Regions from separate parts of the Mycobacterium paraffinicum genome, predicted to be linked through region 2. Evidence: predicted binding sites of a transcription regulator. Region 2 holds the regulator's gene; the other holds the start of a gene.
What was found. Region 2 encodes LexA, which represses DNA repair genes until DNA is damaged. Its sites were predicted from a motif close to CGAACANNTGTTCG; they were not measured.
Positions count from the first base shown of each region.

Region 1: H7J89_RS15235 (error-prone DNA polymerase) is a predicted target of LexA. The motif match lies at 7,933-7,946, and genes of this name have one in related genera.

Region 1 covers NZ_JACKUR010000025.1:161,537-172,463, reverse strand. Annotated here, with positions in the region: gene H7J89_RS15270 (nucleoside hydrolase) at 1-765, opposite strand, end outside; gene H7J89_RS15265 (2OG-Fe dioxygenase family protein) at 786-1,529, opposite strand; gene H7J89_RS15260 (SDR family oxidoreductase) at 1,573-3,570, opposite strand; gene H7J89_RS15255 (histidine phosphatase family protein) at 3,621-4,334, opposite strand; gene H7J89_RS15250 (MaoC family dehydratase) at 4,417-5,289, shown strand; gene otsB (trehalose-phosphatase) at 5,286-6,413, opposite strand; gene H7J89_RS15240 (wax ester/triacylglycerol synthase domain-containing protein) at 6,455-7,795, opposite strand; gene H7J89_RS15235 (error-prone DNA polymerase) at 7,970-10,927, shown strand, end outside.
Region 2 covers NZ_JACKUR010000033.1:80,919-91,845, forward strand. Annotated here, with positions in the region: gene H7J89_RS22995 (LGFP repeat-containing protein) at 255-2,468, shown strand; gene lexA (transcriptional repressor LexA) at 2,492-3,190, opposite strand; gene H7J89_RS23005 (LysM peptidoglycan-binding domain-containing protein) at 3,481-3,975, shown strand; gene nrdR (transcriptional regulator NrdR) at 4,079-4,543, shown strand; gene H7J89_RS23015 (peroxynitrite isomerase) at 4,582-5,064, shown strand; gene H7J89_RS23020 (PhzF family phenazine biosynthesis protein) at 5,073-5,759, opposite strand; gene H7J89_RS23025 (alpha/beta fold hydrolase) at 5,796-6,827, opposite strand; gene H7J89_RS23030 (proteasome assembly chaperone family protein) at 6,870-7,844, opposite strand; gene H7J89_RS23035 (trypsin-like serine peptidase) at 8,043-8,882, shown strand; gene sthA (Si-specific NAD(P)(+) transhydrogenase) at 8,879-10,294, opposite strand; gene H7J89_RS23045 (DUF4192 domain-containing protein) at 10,406-10,927, shown strand, end outside.

The sequences.
Region 1 (10,927 bases), on a different contig from region 2:
GTAAGCCTCCAGGTAGAACCGCATCGCGTCCTCGATCACCCGGATCAACGGGTTGGACGCCGTCGACCGGGTGCCGGGCTCGTCGTCCGCGCTCATCGGCGTGGCCGTCGATCCCGCGGCGTCCGCCAACCTGGCGAGGTGATCGGGCGTCATCGCCACCTTGCGGGTCAGGTCCAGGCCGCACAGGATCGGAAGGCGCTCTTGGCCAACGGTTTCGGTGTCCCAGGCCGCCAGCACCTCGGCCGCGGCCTCGGGGTCCACGCTGATGTTCCATTCGGCCACCGCGGTGGTGTTGCCCCGGTGATCGTAGGAACCGCCCATGATGACCAGGCGACGCAGCAGCGTCGGCAGCGCCGGTTCGGCGCGCAGCGCCAGCGCCAGATTGGTCAGCGGGCCGGTCGCCACGCCGATGAGCTCACCGGGAAAGGTGTGCGCGGCGCGCACCCAGGCGGTCGCCGAGTCGTGGTCGGTGAGGCGGCGATCGGTGGACGGCAGGTCGGCATAGCCCAATCCCCTGGGGCCGTGAACCTTTGAGGGCAGGCGCATCGGCCCGGTCAGGGTCTCGTCGGAGCCCTTGGAGACCGGCACCCCGGTGACGCCGCACAGCTCGAGCAGACCCAGGTTGTTCTCGCAAACCTGCTGCACCGCAACGTTTCCCCCGGTGGAGGCGATGCCGACCACATCAGCGTCCGGGCTGGCGAACAGGTACATCAACGCCAGCGCGTCGTCGACGCCGGTGTCGACGTCGACGAAAACGGGGGCCACCGCCGCAACGATACCGACGCTTACGGCCAGGTCGAGGCGAAGGTGACCACCAGGACGTCACGCTGCGCCGGGCCCGATCCGTCGATGGGCCGGATCGGGGAGACGCCGTGCAGCGTGCGGCGGTCGTCGCCCAGCAGCAGCGTGCCGGGCTCGGCCAGCGTCGTCGCCAGCAACGGCCGGCCGTCGAGGTCGCACACCGTGCTCTCGCCGCCGATGGCGTTGCGCCGTCCGACCAGCAGCGAGGTGACCAGCGTGACGCCGTCGCGGTGCATGCCCTCTGGCGTCGGATGCGCGCCCTCGTCCGTCGACGACCGGGTACGGAACGGATGCACCTTGACGTTCCAGTCCGCCACATCGTCGAGCGCCGCGGCCACCCGGGCCAGCAGGCCGATCAGCTTGTGCAACAAGGGGTCCCCGGCGAACGCGTCGCTCAGCGGCTCGAAGTCGCGGTCCCTGCCGATGTAGAGGGGGTTGGATTCCTCCGGCTGCACGAACGTACTCCTGGGCATCGGGTGCAGCAGGCCATCGCGAAACGAGTACCGGCCGTAGCGGCGCAGCCGCTGCACGCCCAGCTCCGCCGCGTAGGGGTCGGGGGCCAGATGCCGCCAGTGCCGGGCGAACCGGGTCCACTCTTCGCGGCCCGCGCCCAGGCTTCGGGTCATATCGAACGAGGACATCACCGCGGCGCCCGTCGTGGCGACCTGCCGGGCCGCGGCGGCCACCGGGTCGGCGTCGGCCCGCTTCTCGGAAAGAGTCCGCGTCATCGCGCCGGAATACCGCAATCGGATGCGCCTGAAACGCGCTGACCTACCAATGCACCCCGGGCACCAGGCGGACCAAGCGCTTGACTCCTCGCGGCGTCCGGATGCCGCGGGTGACGCCCCGCGCTGGGCGCCTCGGTTTGCGCGGGGAGGCCGCCGCCGGTTCGGTGGTCAAGCCGCGGGCGGCGGCCGAGTCGGGGTAACCCAGATAGAGCTGGTGCAGGATGCGCCGCGACGTCCGCGGCGCGAAGTAATTGCCGACCTCGGCCAGCGTGCCCAGCGGGGTGTCGATGCGCGCCGGCTTTTCCACCAGGCCGCGCACCACCATGGCGGCGGCGCGTTCCGGGCTGATCGCGGGCACCGGGTTGAGCCGGTGCGACGGCGCGATCATCGGCGTACGAACCAGTGGCATATGGATATTGGTGAAGGTGATGTGGTCGGACAGCGTCTCCGAGCCGACCACGTCGGCGAACGCGTCGAGCGCCGCCTTGGTGGGCAGGTACGAGCTGTACTTGGGGTTGCGCGCCTGCACGCCGGCGCTGGAGACGTTGACTACGTGACCGAAGCGGCGCTCGCGCCAGTGCGGCAGCAGCGCCAGCACCATCCGCACCGCACCGAAGTAGTTGACCGCCATCACTCGTTCGTAGTCATGCAGCCGGTCGGTGGAGTTCACCACCGAGCGGCGGATCGACCGGCCGGCGTTGTTGACCAGGTAGTCGACGTGGCCGAACCGCCCCAGGATGTCCTTGATGGTGTGCTCGACCGAGGTGGAATCGGTGACGTCGCAGGTGAAGGCGTGGGCGTCACCGCCGCCCGCGCGGATCCCGGCGACCAGCTCGTCCAGCGCCTCGGCGTTGCGGGCCAGCGCGAACACCGTCGCCCCGCGCTCGGCGACCGCGATCGCCGCCGCCCGGCCGATGCCACTGGACGCGCCGGTGATGATGACGTGCCGGCCGCGCAGCGGTCCCTTCGGATCGTCGCGGCGCGCCCGGTCCGGGTCGAGGTGCTCGGCCCAGTACCGCCACAGCCGGGGCGCGTAGCTGGAGAACTCGGGCACGTCGATGCCGGTGCCGCGCAACGCTTTCCGGGTCTGGTCGCTGACGAAGGTGGGCTTGAGGTCGACCAGGTCGAAGACCTCGGCCGGGATACCGAGTTGGGTGGCCGCCATGTTGCGCAGCACCCTGGCCCGCCCGCGCACCTTGAGCACCGGGGCGGCCACCGAGCCGGGCAGCGACCCGCGCGCCGGCGGAAGCCCGGCCGCCCTGGCAACGCCGCGGTAAATGCCGCGCAGCCCAACGGTTTTCGGGGCGGTCAGGTGGAAGGTGCGGCCGTCGGCGCCCTCGGAGTGCATCAGCGCGACGAGCGCGTCGACGACATAGTCGACCGGCACGATGTTCGTGCGGCCGGTGTCGGGCAGCAGGATGGGCGTCAACGAGGGCAACAGCGCCAGCTTGGCCAGGACGCCGAAGAAGTAGTACGGCCCGTCGATCTTGTCCATCTCGCCGGTGCGCGAGTCGCCCACCACCACCGCCGGGCGGTAGATCCGATAGCGCAGCCCGGGCGCCGACCGCACCAGCAGCTCGGCTTCGAACTTGGTCTGGTGGTAGGGGGTCGGGAGTTGCTGGCCGACGTCGAAGTCGTCCTCGGTGTACTCGCCGCGGAAGTCGCCGGCCACGGCGATCGAGGACACGTGGTGCAGGGTCGCGCCCAGCCGCTGCGCCAGCTCGATGACGGCGCGGGTGCCTTCGACGTTGGTGGCCCGCTGCTCGTCCTCTCCCGCGGTGATGTCGTAGATGGCCGCGCAGTGCACGACGTGATCGACGCGGCCCAGCTCGGCGAGGGTCTCGTCGGTCAGCTCCAGCTCCGGCAGCCCCGCGACCAGTGCTTTCGCCCGCTCACCCCACTCGGCGGCGAGCCGTTCGAAGCTGCCCAGCGATTGCCGCCGGACCAGCACCCACACCTGCGCATCGGGCCGCGTTTCCAGCAGGCGGTCGACGACGCGGCGACCAATAAACCCGGTACCGCCGGTAACGACATAACGCATGGAGCCATCGTGGCGGCTGGTGACCACCCACGTCAACCGGTCAACCGGTATCAGCTGTGGAAGTCCCGGATGCCGTCCCACTCCACCAGGGTCCAGCCGGTCATCGGGTTCCCGGTGATCACCACGCGCCCGGTGTTGGGCAGCGGGTGGCTGGTCAGCAACGTGTCCTTGGCGTTCTTCGTATTCATCAGCGTCCAGTACTCGATGGCGAATTTGTGCGAGAACACCACCGGATTGTGCTGGCCACTGTTGTAGACCTTCTGGATGGCCGCGGTGAACCCGTCGTTGAACTGCTTGCCGCTGACCGACCCCGGGATGCTGTCTTGCATGTCGCCCCTGAGCCAGTCCGCCGGCGCCAACAGGTAGGTCGCGTTCTCCTGCGCGATCGGTTTGCCGTCGAACCAGCCGGCGTTGATCTCCTGGATGCCTTGCAGCACCTCGACCTGCTTGCCCAGCTCGGAGGCCAGCGGCGCTGCGGTCTGCTGAGTTCTGACCATGGTGGAGGCGTAGATGCCGTCGTAGTCCTTGCGGCCCGCTTGGTGGGCGATCTGTTGGGCCTGCCCCTGACCCTCGGGCGTCAGGCCGGGGCCCGGCACCGAGGTGTCGATGATCCCGCTGGCGTTGGATTCGGACTGGGCGTGCCGGATGAACGTCACCGTGATGCTGCGCGCCTGGGGCGATCCGCCGCAGGCACCGACAATGAGGACCGCGGTGAACGCCGCGACCGCCTTCGAGACATTCCGGACCAAGCTGCGCTTCGGCATGTCGATAGCCTGCCCTGCCGACGGCATCGGTGGGAAGGGTTTGCGATGGTTAGGTGGAGAAATACTGGCGAAGGAGACTCAGATGGCGATTGACCCGAGTGCTGTCGGCGCGGTGACCGAACCGATGCTGTTCGAATGGACCGACCGGGACACCCTGCTGTACGCCCTCGGGGTCGGCGCCGGCCTCGACGACCTGTCGTTCACCACCGAGAACAGCCACGGCATCGACCAGCAGGTGCTGCCCACGTACGCGGTGATCTGCTGCCCGGCGTTCGGGGCGGCCGGCAAGGTCGGAACTTTCAACTGGGCCATGCTGTTACACGGCTCGCAGGAAATCCGGCTGCACGCGCCGCTGCCACCCGCGGGGAAGCTGTCGGTGGTCACCGAGGTCGCCGACATCCAGGACAAGGGCGAGGGCAAGAACGCGATCCTGGTGTTGCGCGGCCGGGGCACGGACCCCGGCTCGGAGAAGCTGATCGCCGAGACGCTCACCACCCTGGTGATCCGGGGTGAGGGCGGGTTCGGCGGCATGCCGGGTCAGCGGCCGGTGGCCCCGGAGATCCCCGACCGCGAGCCCGACGCGCGGGTCGCGCTGCCCACCCGGGAGGACCAGGCGCTGATCTACCGGCTCTCCGGTGACCGCAACCCCCTGCACAGCGACCCGTGGTTCGCTCGCGAGATGGCCGGCTTCCCCAAGCCGATCCTGCACGGGCTGTGCAGCTACGGGGTGACGGGTCGCGCGCTGCTCGCCGAGCTGGGGGGCGGGGTCGCGGCCAACATCACCTCGATTGCGGCGCGATTCACCTCGCCGGTGTTTCCCGGCGAGACGCTGACCACGCTGATCTGGCGCACCGAGCCGGGCAAGGCGGTGTTTCGCACCGAGGCGTCCGGCGCCGAGGGTGTCGGCACGCGGGTGGTGCTCGACGACGGCGCGGTGGAGTACGTGCAGGCCTAGCGGGACAGCTCGCGCGCCAGCCGGGCGGTGAACTCGCTGGCACGCGCGGGGCTGTCCAGCGCGAACTCCGCCGCGGTGGCGCGATCGCCGTCGTCGTTGTGCCGCACCAGGATGGGCACACCGCCGTCGTGGATCGCGTCGAACGCGTCCTCATCGGTGATGTCGTCGCCGAGATAGACCGGCGTGAGCGGGCTCGACTCCGTCCCGGTCAGGTGGTCGAGCACCCAGCGCAGCGTTTTCCCCTTGTCCCAGTCCAGGTCCGGTCGCAACTCGATGACTTCGCGGCCGGTGGTCACCCGCAGCTCGTCGCGCCGGCCCGCCGCGCGCACCGCGGCCGCCACCTCGCCGACGCGGTCGCGGCCGGCATTGCGGTAGTGCACCGCGACCCCAAAGCGCTTGTGCTCCACCATCACGCCCGGGATGGAGCCCAGGCGCTCCCGCAATTCGCCCGCCGCACGCTCCAGCACCGGTATGGCCGCCGCGGCGGCGTCGTTCTGGTGGTGCGTGCCGTCGGGTGCGGTCAGCTCGAAGCCGTGGCTGCCGGCATACCAAATGCCTTGCACGCCAACCCGATTCGTCACGTCGGCCAGATCGCGCCCGGACAGCACCGCGACCGGGCACTGGTGGGCCAGCTGGCGCAGCGCCTCGGTGGCGCCGTCGACCGGGATGGCCGCATCCGGATCGTTGACGATCTCGGACAGCGTGCCGTCGAAGTCGAAGAAGACGGCCGGTCGCCGCGCGGCCAGGTCGTCGAGGGCCGTCAGCGCGTCGGGCAGCTGTGACATCCGGCGGTCCCCGGTGCGCACGGTCACCTCGCGGAGGTCGGCGACGACCGCATCGGCGCCCGCGTCCCGCAGCGCGCCGCCATTCCCTCGGTCGACACCGATGACCAACGCGAATCCGCCGGCGCGCGCCGCGTCGACGCCCGCTTCGTCGGCGGTGACGACGACGCACCGGCCGGGAAGCACGCGCAGCCGGCGGGCCGCTTCCACCGGGTCGTCGGTAAAGGTCGCGGTGCCGACCCCGATCCCGCGCAGCTGCCCGTCCAGGGTGGGGTCGAGCGCGTCGAACAGCACCGCGTCATGGCGGCGCGGGTCGATGACGACCGATCCCGGCTCTGGCATGAGCCAACCTTCTCACGATGGTCAGCCCGAACGGGAGTGGGTCAGTGCCGCGCGTGCCGCGGCGCGGGTGGGCACGCGCCGCGACCGGGTAACGCGCGCGGCGACGGCTTGCGGCGGCGATCGCCGAACAGCAGCACCGAGTCCTGGCTGAGCGCCACGAGCCGCGCCATGCCCAGTTCGATGCCGGCGGCCAATTGCTTGACGTCAAACGCGGCGCCGGGCTCGGCGGTGATGCCGAATACGAGTTCGTCGCCGTAGCTCAGCACCGCGACCCCGGTGCTCGACTGGACGTCGGTCGGCGGGATGGGCAGCAAGCGCTCCATCGTCTGGCCCATGAGGCGCAGCCGGTGGCGGGGCCCGGGCACATTGGTCGCCAGCGTGACGATGGCGCGCTGCGGCAGTCGCGTCAGCAACCCGATGACGCCGTCCCGCAGCACCGCTGGCAAGGAATTGAGCACCGACCCGACGATGCCCCCGGACCGCGGAGTGCCCGTTTCCTTGTCGTTCCACCTGCTCTGCACGGTCCGCAAGCGCTGCACCGGGTCGTCGCCGTCGACCGGCAGATACGGCGAGCGGATCGGCGTCGGCACCAGGGCACGCAGCGAGTCCGCCCGTGGCTCCTCGCCGCGCCCGAGCAGCACCGTCCGGAAGCCCTCGCTGGTGGCGGCCAGCGCGACGTCGTTGACGGCCACACCGAACTTGCGGCAGACGCGGTCGACGTCGGCGATCGGGATACGCACGGTGGCATAGCGCCGCGCAGTGGCGACCCGGGCGTGCGCCTGCAGCACGGGCCACACCGCGCCGAGGGCGGCACCGGTCGCGGTCCAGGACGCGCGCCACAGCACATCGGGCCAGCCCGGTCGCAAGACCGGTTGCCGCGGGGCCGGTTGGGCCGCAGGGTCATTGGCAAAGGCAGCGACATCGGCGTCGTCGCACAGCCTGGTGAGCAGCTGAGCGGGCGAGTCGCCACCCAGGAGGCGGTGATGCGTTTTCATCAGGATCGCCCACCGGTCGCCCTTGAGGCCCTCGATCACCCAGCACTCCCACGGCGGACGATCCGGGCCCAGGGGGCGCTCGAGGGCGTGCGCGATGGCCCGGGACAGCTCGGCTTCGTCACCCGGGCGGGGAATCGCCATTCGGTGCACGTGGCGGGCGAGGTCGAATTCCGGGCAGTCGACCCATTCCTGGTGCAGCGGGTGGGCGCGCAGCAATTGCGTGCAGCGCGGTATCAACCGAATACGTTCCGCCAGAAGCCTTTTGAGGCGCTGAAAGTCGGGTGCGCCGCCGTCGACGATGGCCACCGCGCCGGTTGCGAGGCCGGAGTGCTGGTCGGGGTCTTGAGCCGTCAGGAACGCCGCATCCAGTGCCCTCACCTGCGCCATGCTCGCCCCCGCGGTCGATTTTTGCCCTCGTACCAGTGTCTGCCCCGGGTGTGTGCCCGGGCTAGGCCCTTGGCGTTAAGACCTTGTTTAGGAGTTGAAGATCGGTTTAACAACGGTTGTCCCGACCGGAGGCAATTCGAACAAACATTCGATAGACTGCGGTTGTGGGCTGGCATGGGTTGGTTTAATGGCCCGCCGAGCTGGGCGGAAATGGAGCGGGTGCTCGACGGCAAGCCGCGCCATGCCGGCGTGCCGGTGGTACCCGGGGAGGACGCCCCCCTGTCGCCCAAGCGTGGAATCTACCGGCCGCCGGACGACACCCGAGCAGCCCGCTCGTCCGTTGCATATGCCGAGCTGCACGCACATTCGGCGTTCAGCTTCCTCGACGGGGCCAGCACGCCGGAGGAGCTGGTCGAGGAGGCCGCCCGGCTGGGGTTGCGTGCGCTGGCGCTGACCGACCACGACGGCCTGTACGGGGCGGTGCGGTTCGCCGAAGCGGCCGCCGAACTCGAGCTGCGCACCGTGTTCGGCGCCGAGCTGTCCCTGGGGCCAGGGGCCCGCACCGAGACGCCGGACCCGCCCGGCCCGCACCTGCTGGTGCTGGCCCGTGGCCCGGAGGGTTACCGGCGGCTGTCGCGGCAGCTGGCCGCGGCGCACCTGGCCGGCGGGGAGAAGGGCAAGCCCCGCTACGACTTGGGCGCGCTGACCGAGGCCGCCGGCGGGCACTGGCACATCCTGACCGGTTGTCGCAAAGGCCATGTTCGCCAAGCCCTGTCGCAAGGCCCGGACGCGGCAGGGCGCGCGCTGGCCGACCTGGTGGACCGGTTCGGCGCGGACCGGGTCAGCATCGAGTTGGCCCACCACGGCCACCCGCTCGACGACGAACGCAACGCGGCGCTGGCCGCGCTGGCACCGCGCTTCGGCGTCGGCGTCGTCGCCACCACGGGGGCGCATTTCGCGGGGCCGTCGCGGCGCCGGCTGGCCATGGCGATGGGCGCGATCCGGGCGCGGCAGTCCCTGGACGCCGCCGCCGGGTGGCTGGCCCCGCTGGGCGGCTCGCACCTGCGGTCCGGTGAGGAGATGGCCCGGCTGTTCGGGCATATGCCTTTTGGGGGGGCCGAAGCGGTGACCGCCGCCGCCGAGCTCGGCGAACAGTGCGCGTTCGGGCTGGCGTTGATCGCGCCGCAGCTCCCGCCGTTCGACGTGCCCGCCGGACATACCGAGGACAGCTGGCTGCGGCAGTTGACCATGGCAGGGGCGCGGGACCGCTACGGGCTCCCCGATGCCGCGCCGCGCGCCTACTCCCAGATCGAGCACGAACTGAAAGTCATTGCACAGCTGACATTTCCGGGTTACTTCCTGGTGGTGCACGACATCGCCCGGTTCTGCCGGGAGAACAACATCCTGTGTCAGGGCAGGGGATCGGCGGCCAATTCCGCGGTCTGTTATGCCCTGGGCGTCACAGCGGTGGATCCGGTGGCCAACGAGCTGTTGTTCGAGCGGTTTCTATCGCCCGCCCGGGACGGGCCGCCCGACATCGACATGGATATCGAGTCGGACGAGCGCGAAAAGGTCATCCAGTACGTCTACGACAAATACGGCCGCGACTACGCCGCCCAGGTCGCCAACGTCATCACCTACCGGGGCCGGATCGCCGTGCGCGACATGGCCCGCGCCCTCGGCTTCTCACAGGGACAGCAGGACGCGTGGAGCAAGCAGATCAGCCACTGGAACGGCCTGGCGGACTCGCCCGACATAGAAGGCATCCCCGAGCCGGTGGTCGATCTTGCGAACCAGATCCGGAACCTGCCGCGGCACATGGGCATTCATTCCGGCGGCATGGTGATCTGTGACCGCCCGATCGCTGACGTGTGCCCGGTGGAGTGGGCACGCATGGAGAACCGCAGTGTCCTGCAGTGGGACAAAGACGACTGTGCGGCAATCGGTTTGGTGAAGTTCGACCTGCTAGGGCTGGGCATGCTCTCGGCGCTGCACTACGCCATCGACCTGGTGGCCGAGCACAAGGGGATCGAGGTGGACCTGGCCAAACTCGACCTCTCCGAGCCGGCGGTGTACGAGATGCTGGCCCGCGCCGATTCCGTCGGTGTGTTTCAGGTGGAGTCGCGGGCGCAGATGGCCACCCTGCCGCGGCTGCGGCCGCGGATCTTCTACGACCTGGTGGTGGAGGTGGCGCTGATCCGTCCCGGACCCATCCAGGGCGGGTCGGTGCACCCCTACATCCGGCGGCGCAACGGCCTCGACCCGGTCACCTACGACCACCCGTCTATGGAGCCGGCGCTGCGAAAGACGCTGGGGGTGCCGCTGTTTCAGGAGCAATTGATGCAGCTGGCGGTCGACTGCGCCGGCTTTTCCGCCGCCGAGGCCGACCAGCTGCGGCGCGCGATGGGTTCCAAGCGTTCGACCGAACGCATGCGACGGCTGCGCGGCCGGTTCTACGACGGCATGCGCGCGCTGCACGGCGCCCCGGACGAGGTGATCGACCGGACTTACGAAAAGCTGGAGGCCTTCGCCAATTTCGGCTTCCCGGAAAGCCACGCGCTGTCCTTCGCGTCGCTGGTGTTCTACTCGTCGTGGTTCAAGCTGCACCACCCGGCGGCGTTCTGCGCGGCGCTGCTGCGCGCGCAACCGATGGGCTTCTATTCGCCGCAGTCGCTGGTGGCCGACGCGCGCAGGCACGGCGTGACGGTGCACGGCCCGGACGTCAACGCCAGCCTGGCGCACGCCACACTCGAGAACGGCGGGACCCAGGTCCGGCTGGGGCTCGGCGCGGTGCGCCACATCGGCGACGACCTCGCCGAGCGGCTGGTCGAGGAGCGAAAAGCCAACGGCGCGTTCGCGTCTCTGCTGGACCTGACCACGCGGTTGCAATTGAGCGTGCCGCAGACCGAGGCGCTGGCCACGGCCGGGGCGCTGGGCTGCTTTTCCATGTCGCGGCGCGAGGCGCTGTGGGCGGCCGGGGCGGCCGCCACCCAGCGCCCGGACCGGTTGCCCGGTGTGGGCTCGTCGTCGCACGTCCCGGCGTTGCCCGGGATGAGTGAGCTGGAACTGGCCGCCGCGGACGTGTGGGCCACCGGCGTCTCCCCGGACAGCTATCCGACGCAGTTCCTGCGG
Region 2 (10,927 bases):
CGCGACCGTTGCCGCGGCCCGTCGCGATTTGAGCGTGCCTATGCATCATTTCGACATCAGCGTGGTATCCGTTTTTGTAATATTCGTGATTTGACTTCGCATTTTTCGTTCGCGGGAGCAAAGTTATGCGCGCCCGGCGATAATGCGGATCGGAACGGGGTCGTTTCCCCGCGGTCGGACTACGGCCCGCCTGCCGGCTGTGCAGGCACGGGCCTAGCCACTGACAGGGGCATGGCCGTCGGCTGGGAGGCTTGGTGAACGGGCAGAGAGGTCACATGCGCAGGCTGGTCGGGAGCGCGCTGGTCACCTTGACCGCCACGGCGATAGCCGTCGCCTTGCTGGCGCCGCCGGCAGCGGCGTCTCCCATCGGCGACGCCGAGGCCGCCATGATGGCGGCCTGGGAGAAGGCCGGCGGCGACGGTTCACCCCTGGGCGCCCGGAAGGGCGATGTGTATCCCGCCGGGGATGGTTTCGCGCTGGACTTCGATGGCGGCAAGATGTTCTTCACCCCGGCGACCGGCGCCAAGTTCGTCTACGGGCCGATCCTGGACAAATACGAGATGCTGGGCGGGCCCGCGGGCAGCGATCTGGGCTTTCCCGCCATCAACGAAGTGCCCGGCCTCGCGGGCCCCGACAGCCGGGTGGCCACCTTCTCGGCCAGCGACAAGCCGGTGATCTTCTGGACGCCCGACCACGGCGCGTTCGTGGTGCGCGGCGCGATCAACGCCGCCTGGGACAAACTGGGCAGTTCGGGCGGCGTCCTCGGCGTCCCGGTCGGCGACGAAACCTACAACGGCGAGGTGTCCGCCCAGAAGTTCAGCGGCGGCCAGGTCTCGTGGAACAGGCAGACGAAACAGTTCTCCACCGAGCCGCCCGCACTGGCCGACCAGTTGAAGGGCCTGCAGGTGGCGATCGATCCCACCGCGGCCATCAACATGGCCTGGCGCGCGGCCGGTGGGCCCAATGGGCCGTTGGGGGTGAAGAAGGGGACGCAATATCCGATCGGCGGCGACGGAATCGTCCAGGACTTCGCCAACGGCAAGGTCTATTTCAGCCCCGCCACCGGCGCGAACGCCGTCGAGACCAACATCCTGGCCAAGTACGAGTCGCTTGGCGGACCCGCCGGCAGCGACCTGGGTTTCCCCACCGCCAACGAATCCGACGGCGGCATCCCGTCCAGCCGCATGGTCACGTTCTCCGGTGCCGACAAACCGGTGATCTTCTGGACGTCGGAGCGCGGCGCGTTCGTGGTGCGCGGCGCCATGAAGGCGGCGTGGGACAAGCTCCGCGGACCGAGCGGCAAGCTGGGCGCGCCCGTCGGCGACCAGTCCGTCGACGGCGACGTCGTCTCCCAGCAGTTCGCCGGCGGCAAGATCTCGTGGAACCGGGCGAAGAACACGTTCAGCACGGATCCCGCCAACCTTGCGCCGCTGCTGTCCGGCCTGCAGGTGTCGGGCCAGAACCAGCCGAGCAACTCGGCGATGCCCGCCCACGCCAAGAAGTTCACGTGGCAGTGGTGGTGGCTGCTGGCCGCCATCCCGGTGCTGGTGCTGATCGTCTTGGCGGGGTTGCTCGCGATCGGTTGGCGTCGGCGTCGCGTCATACGCGAGGACGCCGGCTACGAGCCTGCCCGCGACCTCGATGCCGGTTACGACGCCGGCACCGAGCGGCAGTGGGAACGCGACGACGTCACCACCGAGCATTTCGCGCGTCAGCCGGAAGCGCCGGAGGCGGCCGGCCGGGTCAGCTGGCGGCGCGGCGGCGACGAAGAGGATTCATTCGAGCAGGACCCCGACGCGGTGGACACCGACTCCTTCTCCGCGGTCTCGCCGGCGGCGCTGTCGGAGGCCGGCTACCCCGAGACGGAGACTGAATACGCCGAATCCGATTACGCCGACGGGGATTACGCCGACGGGGATTACGCGGACGAGGATTACGCCGAGGTCGAGTACGCCGACGACGAGCGGGAGTCCGCCTACGCGGACGCCGCCCGCGCGGACGATGACTATGTGGAGGCCGAATACCTCGACGTCGCCGAAGCGCCAACGCCCCCGGCCCCCGAGTTCGGCACCGGTGGCCCCGACGTCGCCGCTCCCGAGGGCGAGTATCCGGATGTTGCGGTCCCGCACGTCCCGGCGGACGTCGCCGAACCCCCCGCGCCAGAAGTTGCCGCCCCGGAAGCCGTCGCGGCGGCGGCGGCCGCCGCCGCATCCGAGCAGCGCAGCGGGCGGCACGCGGCCACGGATGACGAGGACACCGCCGTAGGGGCCGGCCCGGCCGGGCGCCCGACGATCCACCTACCGCTCGACGATCCCTATCAGGTGCCCGACGGATACCCGATCAAGGCGAGCGCCCGCTTCGGGCTGTACTACACACCGGGCAGCGAGCTTTACCACGACACCCTCGCCGAAATCTGGTTGTCCAGCGAAGAAGTGGCGCAGGCCAACGGCTTCGTCAAGGCGGACTGAGCCGGCCGGAAGTCCGCGACGGGCTAGACCTTGCGGATCACCGTGACGACCTTGCCGAGCACGGTCGCGTCATTGCCGGGAATGGGATCGAACGCGGGGTTGTGCGGCATCAGCCATACCTGACCGCCGGCGCGCTTGAACGTCTTCACGGTGGCCTCCCCGTCGAGCATGGCCGCGACGATGTCGCCGTTGTCGGCGACGTTCTGCTGGCGCACCACCACCCAGTCGCCGTCGCAGATCGCCGCCTCGATCATGGAGTCGCCGACGACCTTGAGCAGGAAGAGCGTGCCCTCGCCGACCAGCTCGCGCGGCAGCGGGAAGACATCCTCGACCGCCTCCTCGGCGAGGATGGGGCCACCGGCCGCGATGCGCCCCAGAACCGGAACGAACGTCGGCTCCGGCAGGGCGTCCGAGCCGGCGACGTCGGTGGTGCGGGCCGCCACCTCGTCATCGGCGCCGCGGACGTCGACCGCCCGCGGGCGGTTCGGGTCGCGACGCAGGTATCCCTTGCGCTCCAGGGTGCGCAGCTGATGAGCCACCGACGAGGTCGACGTCAGGCCGACGGCGTCGCCGATCTCCCGGATGCTCGGCGGGTAACCGCGACTGGTGACCGACGCGCGAATGACGTTCAGAATCGTGCGTTGCCGTTCGGTCAGCGATGAATCCACGGCGTGCAGCCGACCGTCCGCGCGGGCCGATGAAGTGTCGTTGCTGTCGCTCATGGCACTGAATGTAACCCCACCGCGGCCGAGAATCAAACATGTGTTCGACTAGCGTGTCGCGGGTCGTCGCATCGGCATAAATCACCCGCCGAAGTCGTTAATCACAAAGGTGTAACTCTTCGGCAGATCGGGTATTTCAGCCGCATGTCAGCTCTGGCGACCACGGACTTGTCGGTGGCGTGGTCTAGCGTTCGACTCGTGCGACACGCTTCGCTCACATGTTCGGATTTCGAACACACGAGCGATACAGTCGAACAGCTGAGCGAATCAAGTTGACCGGAGGAACGCAGATGACAACCATCCACACGCTGGCGCCGCGTACCAGCAGCCCTCGGCGTCCGGTCAACGGACCGCTCCAGGGGCTTCGTTACGGCCGGGACGGGCTGGCCCGTTCCCGCCGGCCCGGTCCGTCGAGGCCGGCGGGCGCGCCGACGCGTTATTACGGCACCGGCGTCGCGATGTCCGCCGCGCCGCATCGCAAGCGTCCCGTCACGGTGGCGACCACAGTCTGGTTGGCGTTGGCGGCCGGGGCGATCACGCTGTGGCTGGGTCTCGTCGGGAACGTCGGTCAGGTGCTCAACGGCGACGCCGGGAGTTCGGCTGCTCACGTACCCGACCGATTGGCCGTGGTCCGCGTCGAGGCGGGGGAGTCGCTGCAAGACGTCGCTCACCGGGTGGCGCCCGACGCGCCGGCGCGCCAGGTTGCCGACCGGATCCGCGAACTCAACGACATGAACTCACCGACGCTGGTGGCGGGCCAAACGCTGATCGCCCCGGTCGGCTGATCACCGCCCTCGCGGCGGCCGGCTGCATTCGCCGCGCAGGTGAGCGCACGGGTACGCTCGTGCTGCGGTACCTGGTGTTTGTCGGCGCGGCGAAGGAGCGGCCATGCATTGCCCGTTCTGCCGGCATCCCGATTCCCGGGTGATCGACTCGAGGGAAACCGATGAAGGGCAGGCCATCCGGCGCCGCCGATCCTGCCCCGAGTGCGGGCGGCGTTTCACGACAGTCGAGACCGCGGTTCTCGCGGTGGTCAAGCGCAGCGGGGTCACCGAACCTTTCAGCAGGGAGAAGGTGATCAGCGGTGTCCGCCGGGCCTGCCAGGGCCGCCAGGTGGACGACGACGCGCTGAACCTGCTGGCTCAGCAGGTCGAGGACACCGTGCGCGCCGCGGGTTCCCCGGAGGTCGCGAGCCACGAGGTCGGGCTGGCCATCCTCGGCCCGCTGCGCGACCTCGACGAAGTGGCGTACCTGCGGTTCGCGTCGGTATATCGCTCGTTTGAGTCCGCGGACGATTTCGAACGCGAGATCCAGGCGCTGCGCGAACACCGCCAGGTGACAACACCGAGCTGACGGACCGGCCCGAGCCGCCCGGGCCTAGGCTCGGTTTCATGCCCACCGACTTGCATCCCGATCTCGAGGCACTGGCACCACTCCTGGGAACCTGGGCTGGCCAGGGCGCGGGCGAGTACCCGACGATCCAGCCCTTCGACTACCTCGAAGAAGTGGTCTTCTCCCACGTCGGTAAGCCATTTCTGGCCTACGCGCAAAAGACCAAGGCGCCCGACGGCAAGCCGTTGCACGCCGAGACCGGATACCTGCGCGTGCCGCGGCCCGGTCACGTCGAGCTGGTGCTGGCGCACCCGAGCGGCATCACCGAAATCGAGGTCGGCACGTATTCGGCCGCCGGCGGCCAGATCGAAATCGCGCTGTCCACAACGGACGTCGGGCTGACCCCGACCGCCAAAGAGGTGACCGCGCTCGGCCGTTCCTTCCACATCGACGGCGACGAGCTGTCGTATTCGGTGCAGATGGGCGCCGTCGGGCAGCCCTTACAGCACCACCTCGCCGCGGTGCTGCACCGGCAGCGCTGAGCCAATCGTCAGTTCAGGTGCGTCACACCGTCATTGACGACGCGCCCGGCCACCCCCACCCAGCCCTCGGCGTTCCACGTCGTCTCGATGACCGATCCCTTGCCCTGGGTGATGTGTAGGTCGCGGCTGAGGTAGTCGGTGATTCGCATCGCTGCCGAGCCGGTCGCCTCGTCTTCCGGCACACCGAGGTTGGCGGCAAACACGCGGGCGCGTACCGATCCGGCGGCCCTGTCGGTCCACGCCCACAGGTAATGCGCCGTGTCGTCGGAAAAATCTCCCGGGTCGGCGGCGAGAAGGTCGTCGGCTGAATCGAATTCGTGCAGGGCGACCTCGGGAGCCCAGTCCGAACGTGCGCTGATGCCCGCGCTTTCCGCCCCATAGCTCACCTGCACGATGCCGGCCGTCACCTGCAGGGTGTTGATCGGCGTTCCGTTCTCACGCAGCCACCACGCCGCGCCGACGGTCGGGTGTCCGGCGAACGCAATCTGGATCAGCGGGGTGTAAATGGTGGCGTGCGCCGTCGTTGATCCGGCAGCCGGAACGTCGACGAAAACCGTTTCGCTATAGCCCAATTGAGTTGCGAGCCGTTGCCGAGCGGCGGGCTCGACCTGGGCGGCATCCACGACACCGAGCGGATTGCCGAAATTCCCCTCCGGATCGCTGAACACCCGCAGCACGGTGACGTCGATACCCATGGCCCGACTGTACGGCCCCGGGCGCGGCCGCGGGGGTCAGGTGGCGCTGCGTTCGTCGGATCCCATGGCGTTCAGCACGGCGACGCGGGTGGGGGCGGGGCCGGTCACGGCCTTCTCGCCGCCGCCGCTGCGGAGCAGCTCACGCAGGGCGGCCTGATCGTATTCAGCCGGCGCGGTGGTGTCGACGAAGCGTTCGACCACGTCGATGAAGCGAGCGGGGTCGTCGTGGAAGGGGAAGTGACCGGAGCCCTGGAAGATCTCCAGGCGGGAGCCGGGCATCGCGGCGTGCGCCATCCACGCATGACGAACCGGGACGACCACATCCTTGGTGCCCCAGACGATCTGCACCGGGATGGCTTCGGTCAAATAGCACCGATCGAGCATGGTGACGATCTGCCCGCGCCAGTCCACCACCGCCCGCAGGGTCCGGCTGAACGCCGCCGACGCCGTCGGCTCCGGCAGGTCGTCGAGGATCCGCAGGACGTTGGGCAGGTCGCGGCCCAGGCCGGTCGATCCGATCGCCAGACCCGCGATCCGTCCCGCCAGCTGCACCGCCGGCAACACCAGGGGAAGCCGGAGCAAGGCCAGGGCCTCGCTGCCCATCGGCAACGAGGCCAACCGGAAGGCGACATTGACGTCCTTGGTGACGCCGCCGGCCGCGACCAGGATCAGCCGGTCGACCAAATGCGGGAACTGGTAGGCGAATTGCATGGCCACGCCGCCGCCCAGCGAATGGCCGACAACCGTGACCCGCTCGATGTCGAGCACGCTGAGCAGGTCGCGCATCCCGTTGGCGTAGGCGGCGACCGAATAATCGGCGCGTGGCTTGTCGGATCGCCCGTGGCCCAACAGGTCCGGCGCGATGACGGTGAACCGCTGGGCGAGCTTGGCCTGCACCGTGTTCCAGGTGGTGGAGTTGTCGCCGATGCCGTGGACCAGCAGGATCGCCGGCCCGTCACCGGCGATCCGGTAGGCCCGCTTGTAGCCGTGGATGGTGCGGAACTCCAGCCGGGGCTCGCTGACCTCCCGCACCGGGCGGAGAGTGCTCTTGCGCTTCCGCTCGGTCATGTCGCCACCTTGGTGTCGGGCCGGGAAGGCCGGGCGGAAAGGTCAGGCCTGGTCGTCGTCGCCGCGCTTCTTCTCCGCCTCCTGGGCGAGGAATCGCTCAAACTCTGCGCCAAGCTCGTCGCCGCTAGGCAGGTCCTCGTCCCGAGTTAGTAACGACCTGTTCTCCTGAGCGTCGATGAAGGCATCGTACTGGCGCTCGAGCGCGGTCACCACTTGAGCAACCTCCGCGCTCGCCTCGACCTGCTCGTCGATCTTGGTCCGGATCACCGCTGCCGCTTCGGTCAACGCCGTCAACGGAAGCTCCAGCGACGCGATCTTGGCCACCTGCTCGAGCAACGCCTCGGCGGCCGCCGGGTAGTCGGTCTGCGTCAGGTAGTGCGGCACATGCACCGTGTAGCCGACGACCTCGTGGCCGTGCTGGGCCATCCGATATTCCAGCAGGTTCGACGCGCTGCCGGGGACCTGGATCTCCGAGATCCACGGCGTGAACTCGGCGATCAACTCGGGGTTGTTCGAATGCGCGGTCATCGTGATCGGCCGCGTGTGCGGAACCGCCATCGGCACGGTGCCCAGGCCGATGGTCTGGCGAACGTTGAGGCGCTCCGCCAGTAGGCGGACCGCGGTGATGAAGCGCTCCCACTTCAGGTCCGGTTCCATCCCGGCGAGGAGCAGAAACGGGGTGCCGATGGTGTCGCGCAGCGCGTACAGGCTCAGCTCGGGGTCGTCGTAGTTCGTGAAGTGATCGGTCTTGAAGGTCATCAGCGGCCGCCGCGACCGGTAATCCAGCAATTCGTCGATGGCGAAGGACGCCACCAGCTCGGAGTCCAACGCCGCTTTCAGATGCGACGAGGCCAGCCGGATCGCGTGACCGGCATCCGAGAAGCCTTCCAACGCGTGCACCAGCACCGGGCCTCGCCCGTCCGACGTCGACAGCTGGGGCGCGGGCAGCTCGAGCTCGTACATGCCGGCCTGTCCCGGCTGGTACTGCTGCTCCTGCGGGTCCTGATCGTGAGCCATCGGAATCGCCTCCTCTCGGGGGTTTCTCCAGCGTGCCCTACCAGTGTCCCCCGAATCGGTGGGCACCAATATCAAACAGCGATGTGAAGTTCGGGTTTAATCCACGAGTGAACATGTCGGGGGGTCGGTCGTGAGTCTTGCCGGCGAGCCGGTCGGCACGCGACGCGTCGAAATCTGCTCTCTGTGCAGGTGTCAGGCATGATGAAACCGATGCGCGTACCGACCCTGTTGCTGTGTTTGGTGGTCGCCGTGACGACGTCGGTGACGTCGTGCAAGCGGCCGCCGAACGATCGTGCATCGGCCCCGCCGGCGCCGGCCGTGCGCAGCAGTGCGCCGGTGCAGCGGCTCGGCACGCCCCAGCAAAAGGCGGTGGCGGGCCCGGTGGACCCGGACAAGCGCGTCGGCGCCATCTTCATCGACGGCGGTCCGCTGCACGTATGCACTGGCTCGGTGGTGCATTCCGCGGGCGGCAACCTGATGATGACCGCGGCGCACTGCCTGGCCGGGGCCTCCAAGATCACCTTCGTGCCGGGGTTCGTCGGCGACGCGGCCCCCGCGCCGGCCGATGTGTGGAAGGCCGACGCCGTTTACCTCGATCCCCGCTGGACCGCGAGCAAGGATCCCAACGCCGACTACGCGATCGCACGGCTGAGTAACGACGCCGGGGGTTCGGTGGAGTCGCACGCCGGCCTGGCGCTGACGCTGGGCACGACGCCGCCGCCCGGTAGCCACGTCACCGTGATGGGTTATCCGGCCGGTGTCGGTGGCGCTCCCATCGGGTGTCAGGCGAGCACGTCGTTGACCGAGGCCGGATTTCCCTCGTTTCCGTGCGAGGGGCTGGTGGACGGCACCAGCGGCGCGCCCTGGGTCAGCGGTACCACGCTGACCGGGGTGATCGGGGGTTTCGAGCGCGGTGGGTGCGCCGCGAACGTGTCGTATTCGGCCCCGTTCGACGTGCAGACCGCGCGACTGTTGGCCCGTGCCGATGCGGGCGGCCCCGGCGACCCGGTTCCCGGGGAGCTCGACGACAGCTGCTAGGCGCGGAACTGGTTGAGCGCGCGCACCTTGTTCATCACGTCGAGCGCGGCCACCTTGTAGGCCTCGGAGAACGTGGGGTAGTTGAAGACGGCGTCCACCAGGTATTCGACGGTGCCGCCGCAGCCCATGACGGCCTGCCCGATGTGCACCATCTCGGTGGCGCTGGTGCCGAAGATGTGCACGCCCAGCAGCTTGAGATCGTCGGTGGACACCAGCAGCTTGAGCATGCCGTAGGAGTCGCCGGCGATCTGGCCGCGGGCCAGTTCGCGGTATCTGGCCACGCCGACCTCGTACGGGATCGCGTTTTTCGTCAGCTCGACCTCGGTGGCGCCCACGTAGGACACCTCGGGGATGGAGTAGATGCCGATCGGCTGCAGTTCGGTGATCCCGTCGGTCGGCTCCCCGAAGGCGTGGTAGGCGGCCAGCCGGCCCTGTTCCATCGAGGTCGCGGCCAGCGCGGGGAAGCCGATCACGTCACCGACGGCGTAGATGTGCGGCACCTTGGTCTGGAAGAAGTCGTCGACGAAGATCCGGCCGCGGTTGTCGGCCTCCAGCTCGGCGTTGTGCAGGTCGAGGTGGTCGGTCTGGCCCTGCCGCCCGGCGGAATACATCACGGTCTCGGCGGGGATCTGCTTGCCGCTGGCCAGGGTGGTGACGGTGCCGGCCGAGCCGACGTCGACGGCGGTCACCTCCTCACCGAACCGGAACGTCACCGCCAGGTCGCGTAGGTGGAACTTCAGCGCCTCCACCACCTCGGGGTCGCAGAAGTCCAGCATGTCGCTGCGCTTCTCCACGACGGTGACCTTGGTGCCCAGCGCGGCGAACATCGAGGCGTATTCGATGCCGATGACACCGGCACCCACCACCACCATCGAGGTGGGCAGCGATTTCAGGTCGAGGATCCCGTCGGAGTCGAGCACCCGCTCCTCGTCGAACTCGACGCCGGACGGCCGTGCGGGCCGGGTGCCGGTGGCGATGACGATGTATTTGCCGCTGACGGTTAACTTTTCGCGACGGGACGGGTCTTCGACCTCGATGGTGTGCGGGTCGACGAACCGGCCATGGCCCAGCAGCAGGTCGATGCGGTTGCGCATCAGCTGGTTGCGCACCACGTCGACCTCCTTGCCGATCACGTGCTGGGTGCGGGCCAGCAGGTCGGCCGGGGTGATCTTCTCCTTGACGCGATAGCTCGCGCCGTACAGTTCCCGTTGGCTCATCCCGGTCAGGTAAAGGACGGCCTCGCGCAACGTCTTTGACGGGATGGTGCCGGTCTGGACGCACACCCCACCGAGCATCTGGCCGCGTTCGACGACCGCGACGGTCTTGCCGAGCTTGGCCGAGGCGATGGCGGCCTTCTGCCCGCCGGGCCCCGAGCCGATGACCACCATGTCGTACTCTTGCGCCGAACTCATGGGGTAACAGTAGAGCAGCGGAACTCACAGTGCTGGGTTCATTCACAGGCCCGGGATTCCATCCGTTCTCCCGAGCACCGGCTGACGGTGCGGCCCGTCAGCGTGGTGCCCATGACGACGCATCGACCTGACTTCAAACTGAACCGGCCCGGCGCACTCATCGCCGCGCTGCCCGCCGTCCTCGGCTTCGTTCCCGAAAATTCATTGGTACTGGTGTCTTTGGATGGTGGCGACCTCGGAGCGGTGATGCGGGTCGACCTGTCCGACGAGCTCGCGGCGCGGGTCGGACACCTCGCGGAGGTCGCCGCCGCGGCCCGGCCCGACGCCGCCATCGCGGTGATCGTCGACGCGGAGGGGGCGCACTGCCCCTGCTGTAACGACGATCACCGCCTGGTGTGCGATGCGCTCGCAAAGTCGTTGTCCGAGCACGACATCGAGCTGTGGGCCGCACACGTGGTAGACCGGGTCGCCCTCGGTGGGCGCTGGCACTGCGTGGACGGTTGCGGCTCGAGCGGCCTCGTCGACGATCCTTCGGCGTCGCCGCTGGCGGCCGCGGCGGTGCTCGACGGCAGGCGGCTGTACGCGCGCCGCGCCGACCTGCAGGCCGTCATCGCGATCGAGGACACGGCGCGC